DNA from 2 places in the Desulfurispirillum indicum S5 genome. Region 2 is predicted to be linked to the other one. Evidence: riboswitches for the same ligand, from Rfam matches in the RefSeq annotation. Region 2 holds a riboswitch; the other holds the start of a gene.

Region 1 (3,412 bases), 450 kb from region 2:
CCTTTGACCGGTTTTCCTGTCAGGGATTGAGCATACTGGGTCCATTGTACGCTGATGGGATGCGGTCGCTCCACGTCGCCGTAGAGAACCGGTGGTTTGACGCAGCGGCTGCCATAGCTCTGTACCCAGCCGTGGCGGGTAAAACAGAAACCCTCCAGGTGCTCGGCAAAGTACTCCACCATGTCGGTACGTTCGAATTCTCCATGCACAAAAACATCAAGGCCGGACTCTTCCTGGAAGTCAATGACCTGACAGATGTATTCCTTGATCGTCTGTTGATACTCTTCCGCGGTTATGTGCCCCTGGCGGAAGCGATGACGGACTGCCCGGATTTCCGGTGTCTGCGGGAAAGATCCTATGGTCGTAGTCGGCAGCAGGGGTAGGTTGAAACGTTCACTCTGGGCGATGCGCCGCTGATCAGAGGTCTCCTGACGCACAGAGATTTCGGGGGTGAGGGCTTCCATCTGGTGTCGTACGGATTGACGCCTGACGCGTTTGCTGCCTGCCCGTGCCGCCAACGCCTGGCGATTCTCCTCGAAGGGTGCCGCGACTGGTTCGCCGGCAAGGGCGGAGCGCAGCAGATTCAGTTCGCCGCACTTCTGGCGGGCAAAGGCAAGCCAGTTGAAAATTTCCGGATCCAGCTCATGCTCCAGTTCAAGGTCAACGGGAACATGGAGTAAAGAGCAGGAGGTTCCCAGCATGACCTGCTCTTCGCCAATCCACTGTGACGCGTATTCGGCCACCTCGCGTGCCTGGTCAAGATCGGTGCGCCACACATTGCGGCCGTCCACCAGCCCCAGAGAGAGATACCTGGATGTTGGCCACTGGCTCAGGAGGGCGGGCAGCTGATCCGGCGCGCTTACCAGGTCGACATGCAGGCCAGTGACAGGCAGATCCAGAGCCAGTTCCAGGTTTTCTTCCAGGCCGCCAAAATAGGTGGCTACCAGTATCCGCGCCGGGTTTGCCGCGTTTTGCAGGCGCTTGTATACGGCCGTGAATTCAGCACGGGCCGCCCTGGGGAGATCACTGGCCAGGATGGGCTCATCCAGTTGAATCCACTGGCAGCAAGTGGCAAGTCGGGTGAGAATAGCCTCGTACACTGAGACGAGGGCATCCAGATGCTGCCAGCGGTCAAAACCTTCCACCGTCTCCTTGCCCAGGGCCAGAAATGTGAAGGGGCCGGGGAGTACGGGCTTGGCGGGAAAACCTGCCTGGATCGCCTCTTCAAGGTGATCAAAAAGATCACTGCTGGAGAGCCGGAACTGCTGCTTTGGAAAGAACTCCGGCACAATATAGTGATAATTGGTATTGAACCATTTCGTCATTTCCATGGCTGGAGCACTCGCATTGCCCCTCACTCCACGTGCCATAAAGAAGCGCGTGTCCAGGTCTGCCTGTTCACCTTCCCGGCGGAAGCGTTCAGGTACTGCACCCACCATGGCGATCATGTCGAGCATGTGGTCGTAAAAGGAGAAATCTCCTACGGGGACCAGGTCAATACCGGCGCGCCTCTGAAGTTGCCAGTGCAGACGGCGCAGAACGCGGCCATCGGCCTGAAGGCTCTCCAGGGTGGCTGTTCCCTTCCAGTAGGCTTCAAGAATGGTTTTCAGTTCACGGCGTGAACCCATACGGGGAAATCCAAGTGTGTGCGTCAGCATAGTCAGCTCCTTTTCTGGAATTGGTACCCAAAGTAAAGGCACTGACAGCGCTCAGCGTGCATATTCCCGATGACGGACATACACGCAGAAAACGCAAAACCCATCCCCTGCTGGCAGGAAATGGGTGTAAGGAAGAGTTATCGCGAATCTGCAGCGGTGTTCAGCCATGAGCAGAATTCGTGTACCCCTGCTCTACACCCTGGCGCGAGGTGCTGTCAGGCCTGAGAACAGGGCGTCTTCTGGCTTCCGGCTTTTTTCGCTCCATGGCCTTCCCAGATAACTATCCAGTGACCATGCAGCATGTGTCCGGTTACAGCGGCGCGTCCGCGACGGATTTTCACCGTCTTCCGTTTCCTGCTCTCGAATCTGTAATGGGAGGGAGGGTTTTCACCAGTAATACGGGATCTGCCCTCATCTGTCTCTATGGATACCGCACTCTGGCATGGCAGGTCAACCGGTAAAATGCAATTGGAATGGCGTGCCATTCCTGGAGTCACGCTTTGGTGGTTCTGCCTTCTACGGGCATGGACATTCTCGAGGGAGGAAGGTATGGTGAATTTTCTTAGGAAGCATGTTTGCCTGGAGGTGTCATGGGCTCTCTGAGTTTTTCAGGTCGCCGTGTACAAGTGTTGCGTTTTCTGTTGGTGTTCTCAGTGATCCTGGGAGTTTACGCCGAAGTGTCCGCTGGGAGCCACGCTGTGGATATTCACCTGCAGACTGCCACGGGTACGCTGCGCGGTACCCTGCAGTTGCCGGAAGCGGCGGGGAAAACGGCGGCGGTGGCGCTGATTATTGCTGGTTCCGGTCCCACGGATCGCGACGGAAACACCGTGGGGCTGCCGGGGCGAAACAACAGTCTGAAGATGCTGGCTGAGGAGTTGGCGCGTGCGGGCTATGCTTCCGTGCGTTATGACAAGCGGGGCATCGGGGCCAGCAACCAGGCGGCACTGGATGAGTCGCAGCTACGGCTGGACACCTATGTTCAGGATGCCGCCAGCTGGATGGAAATGCTTGTCGCCGATTCGCGTTTTGACTGTGTTGTGGTTATCGGTCACAGCGAGGGAGCCCTGATCGGCATATTGGCAGCTCAGCAGCAGCCACACTGCGCCCGTGTCACCCTTGCCAGCCCGTCAGGAAGTGCCGCAGATCTGCTGCGCCACCAGTTATCCGGGCTTTTGCCGACGGATCTTGAGCGTGCAGCGGCGGCGATTATCCGGTCCCTCGAAATGGGGGAGACGGTGCCGGTTGTGCCGCAGGAACTGGCCCTTCTGTTCCGTGAGAGTGTGCAGCCATACCTGATCTCCTGGTTTCCTTACCAGCCTGCCGAGGAGCTGCAGAAACTGAGTACTCCCGTTGCCATCTTCCATGGGCAGACCGACATGCAGGTGCCGGTCGCTGAGGCTCAGGCGCTTCAGGCGGCGAATCCCGACGCGCGGCTTCATGTGATTCCCGGCATGAATCATATTCTCAAGCTGGTTGAAGACGATCCGCAGGCGCAGCGGATTTCCTATGAAAATCCGGATGTGCCGCTGGCACCGGAACTGGTGCGGCAGCTGGTGAATTTTCTGAATGAAGCCCTCGTGCCAGCAGAGGAGCTGCCATAGGCTCTGCGAACCTGCAGAACCCAGATATCCCATCCGGGAGCCGGTATGGCTGCTGTTGCCAGAATATGCAGAGGAGATAGCCCGCACGTGTCTGCGTGTTCCGTGGTTGATTCCTCCGGCGGCCTGTGTCACTGTACGGTCTTCTGAAGG
Region 2 (3,412 bases):
CATCTGTCCTGCCAGAGGAAAAAGCATCCCGGAGTCGAAGGGAAGCACTTGTCTGCCTGCTGTCGTCTCCACTTCCAGGGCTTTGGGAGCCAAACACAGAAGGAAGCTCGAAAGCTGTAGCGTCTGCGCAGCATAACAGGGCGAGGCTGCGCACTGGTGGTCTGCCAGCCATGTGAACCCCAGGATACGCATCTGGCTGCTTGAGCCATAGCCGCATCGATTGCCGCAAACCAGGGCAATATGGAGAACTGGTTCACCCATGGAGGGCGCGAGGATATCCGTCCGGAAGTGGGCCGCGGATTTATGGTGGGTGACCTGTCCGTCGCTCTGAAGAAAGTAGATGTTTTCGCTGTAACAGAAGGGAATGCCTTCCAGTGAGGAAATGTCAGAGGTTTCGGGAGTTCTTATCCATTCATGGAAGAGGCTTCCCGCAATGGCCTGGACTCCGGTATGCTCCACCAGTCCGTAGCGCTCAACTTTGCTGCCCTGGCTTCGGAAGTGGAGGAATACCTGGTTGGTATGGTTCATGGGTGCAATTTTCATCGCGCCAAGATACGGGAAATATCGGGGAAAATGCAAGTAATGAGGTAAGCTTTCCCGTCAAGAGGACAGTTTAAAACGAGAACACTACTATAAAAGGACACCCACTTTTGGTGCCGCCTTCCGTGGTTAATCTCCCTTGCCTTACCTTGGCGGGCTTTGCGACCCCCGTGAGCGCAGCGAACGGGGGTGAGACCCTGCCTTTCCATTCGCGGTTCCTTTCGTGCCCTCCGTGCTTTCCATGGTTCACTTCTCCGGTTTCCCTGCCACCCGCACTCAAGCGCCATGTGTGATGAGCACTTGACATCCCCCCGCTGCACTCTTTAAGCTGTTCGAGCTTTTTTCCGGTGTCCACAGGTGTGGATGAAAAGGGAAGAGGGGTGTAAATCCCCCGCGGACCCGCCACTGTAAGCGACGACAAGGGATCACATGCCACTGGCCACGGGCCGGGAAGGCGATCCGGAGGACGAATCGTGAGCCAGGAGACCTGCCGGAAAGGGTCACTACACTATCCTTCCCGGGTATGGAAGGTGGGTGCTGCAGGTCTATTGCTGAACACAGCCATAACGCCTCCTGCGTCCTCCCCACAACCGGGATACACAGGAGGCATTTTCATGCGTATTGGTTCCTTGTTGTATCCCGCTGCCATCAGTGCATCACTGATGTCCTTTGCAGCGGTATCCGTCCTTGCCGAAGAGGCAACCCCCGTCAGACTGGAGACCACCGTCGTCACCGCCACCCGCACGGCCCAGACCGTGGATGAAACCCTGGCTTCGGTCACGGTTATCACCCGCGAGGAGATTGAGCGTGGCCAGTACCAGAGCCTGCCCGATTTGCTGGCGACCATTCCGGGGGTGCAGGTGAATCAGGATGGTGGTCTGGGGACAAACACCAGTATCTATCTGCGGGGTACGAGCACCAACCAGACCCTGGTGCTGGTTGACGGTATCCGCATTCGTTCGGCTACTACGGGAGCCGCTTCCCTCCAGTATATTCCCCTCAGTCAGATTGACCGCGTCGAGGTGGTACGCGGTCCCCGCTCCACCCTCTATGGGGCCGATGCCGTGGGTGGGGTTATTCAGGTGTTCACCCGCAGCGGCGAGGCCGGTACGCGGGGCGAGGTCACGGTGGGCGGTGGCAGCCACGGCACTGCTGAAGGGCGGGCCTTTTTTGCCACGGCCAGCGGCAACAGCCACTACAGCCTGGGTATCGGGCACCTGCGCAGTGACGGCATTGATGCCCAGAAGAACGATGTCCCCGACGCTTTTGGCTGGGGCAATACCCCCGATGAACCGGACAAGGATGGCTACCGGGAGGATTCCCTGAGTGTGCGCTTCGGCCATGAGTTTTCACCGGGCAATTCCCTGCAATTCACCGGGTTGCATGCCGAGGGTGAGAGCGAGTATGACGGCACAAGTCAGAACTCTGCCGACTTTATTCAGCAGGCCCTGGGCCTCACCCTGCACCTGCTGCCCACTGATACGCTCAGTGTGACGGTTCAGGCCAGCCAGAGCCAGGATCGTTCGGAGAACTTTCTGGATGGCACTTTCTCCAGCCTCTTTGACACCAAACAACAGCAGTTCAGCGTGCAGGGCGACCTCTTCCTGCGCGACAGCGACGTGCTTACCATCGGCAGCGACTACACGAAGGACAAGGTGCGCAGCGACACGGACTACGACGAGCGCAGCCGCGATAACAGCGCCCTTTTCACCCAGTACCAGCTGGAGCACATGAACCACAGCATCCTGGTGGGTGTGCGCTACGACGATAACGAACAGTTCGGCGGCCACACCACCTACAACGCTGGCTATGGCCTGCGCCTTCCCCATGACCTCAAGCTGGGCCTGAACTACGGTACGGCCTTCCGCGCCCCCACCTTTAACGAGCTGTACTACCCCGATCCCTGGGGCTGGGGTGGTGGCAATCCCGACCTGAAACCTGAGGAATCGACCAGTTACGAGATTTCGCTGCAGCAGTCCCTGCCGAATGCCTACTGGCGCACCAGCCTTTTCCGCACGGAAATTGACAATATGATCAGCGGCTGGCCAGCGGAGAACATCAGTCGCGCCCGTATCGACGGCATGGAGCTGGATGGGGGCTACCGGCTGACCAGCCAGTGGAACATCAGCGCCGCCATTACCCTGCAGGACCCCAAAGACCGGGATTCGGGCAATCTTCTGGCCCGCCGCGCGGAGCAGATGGCGACGGTGAACCTGGATGGCGACTTCGGCAAAACCCGCGTGAGCGTTACGGCCCAGGGCTTCAGCGAGCGCTACGACGATGGGGCCAACACGCTGCGCCTGCCCGGCTATGGGCTGCTGCACCTGCGGGGCGAGTATGACATTGCCCCCAACTGGCTCTTGCAGGCTCGCATAGAAAACGTTCTGGACAAGGAGTACGAGGAAGTGGCGACCTATAACACCCCCGGCCGCAGCGCCTATCTGTACGCCAGTTACCGCTTCTGATGAACGCCATTACTGTCACCATACGGGCCCTGCTGGTCCTGCTGTGCCTCACCACCCTCCACTGGTCTGCCCTTGCGGGCCAGTGGATTGATGATATGGGGCGCAGCGTGCGGCTGGACAGCCCACCCCAGCGCATTGTCTCCCTGGTGCCCAGCGTGACGGAAATCCTCTTCGCCATCGGGGCCGATGGGCAATTGGTCGGCGTAACCGACTTCTGCGACTATCCCGCCGAGGCGCGCCGCAAACCCCAGATGGGGGCCTACTCGGACCCCAGCCTGGAGGCCATTGTGGCCGCTCGCCCCAGCCTGGTCTTCGCTTCGGCGGAGATGCACCGGCCCGGTTTTGTGGAGCGCCTGCAGCGCATGGGCATTGCGGTCTATGTGGTCAATCCCGGCACCATGGCGGAA

Evidence for each region. Region 2 has a riboswitch for cobalamin ahead of SELIN_RS08295 (TonB-dependent receptor domain-containing protein). Riboswitches for the same ligand answer to the same signal wherever they lie in the genome.
Region 1: linked by a shared signal. The riboswitch ahead of metE (5-methyltetrahydropteroyltriglutamate--homocysteine S-methyltransferase) and the one ahead of SELIN_RS08295 (TonB-dependent receptor domain-containing protein) in region 2 are both predicted to bind cobalamin.

The regions. Positions count from the first base shown of each region.
Region 1 covers NC_014836.1:2,206,984-2,210,395, reverse strand. The annotation lists gene metE (5-methyltetrahydropteroyltriglutamate--homocysteine S-methyltransferase) at 1-1,658, opposite strand, end outside; cobalamin riboswitch at 1,871-2,044, opposite strand; gene SELIN_RS10355 (alpha/beta hydrolase) at 2,357-3,262, shown strand.
Region 2 covers NC_014836.1:1,752,318-1,755,729, forward strand. The annotation lists gene SELIN_RS08290 (hypothetical protein) at 1-528, opposite strand, end outside; cobalamin riboswitch at 869-1,049, shown strand; gene SELIN_RS08295 (TonB-dependent receptor domain-containing protein) at 1,155-3,005, shown strand; gene SELIN_RS08300 (cobalamin-binding protein) at 3,005-3,412, shown strand, end outside.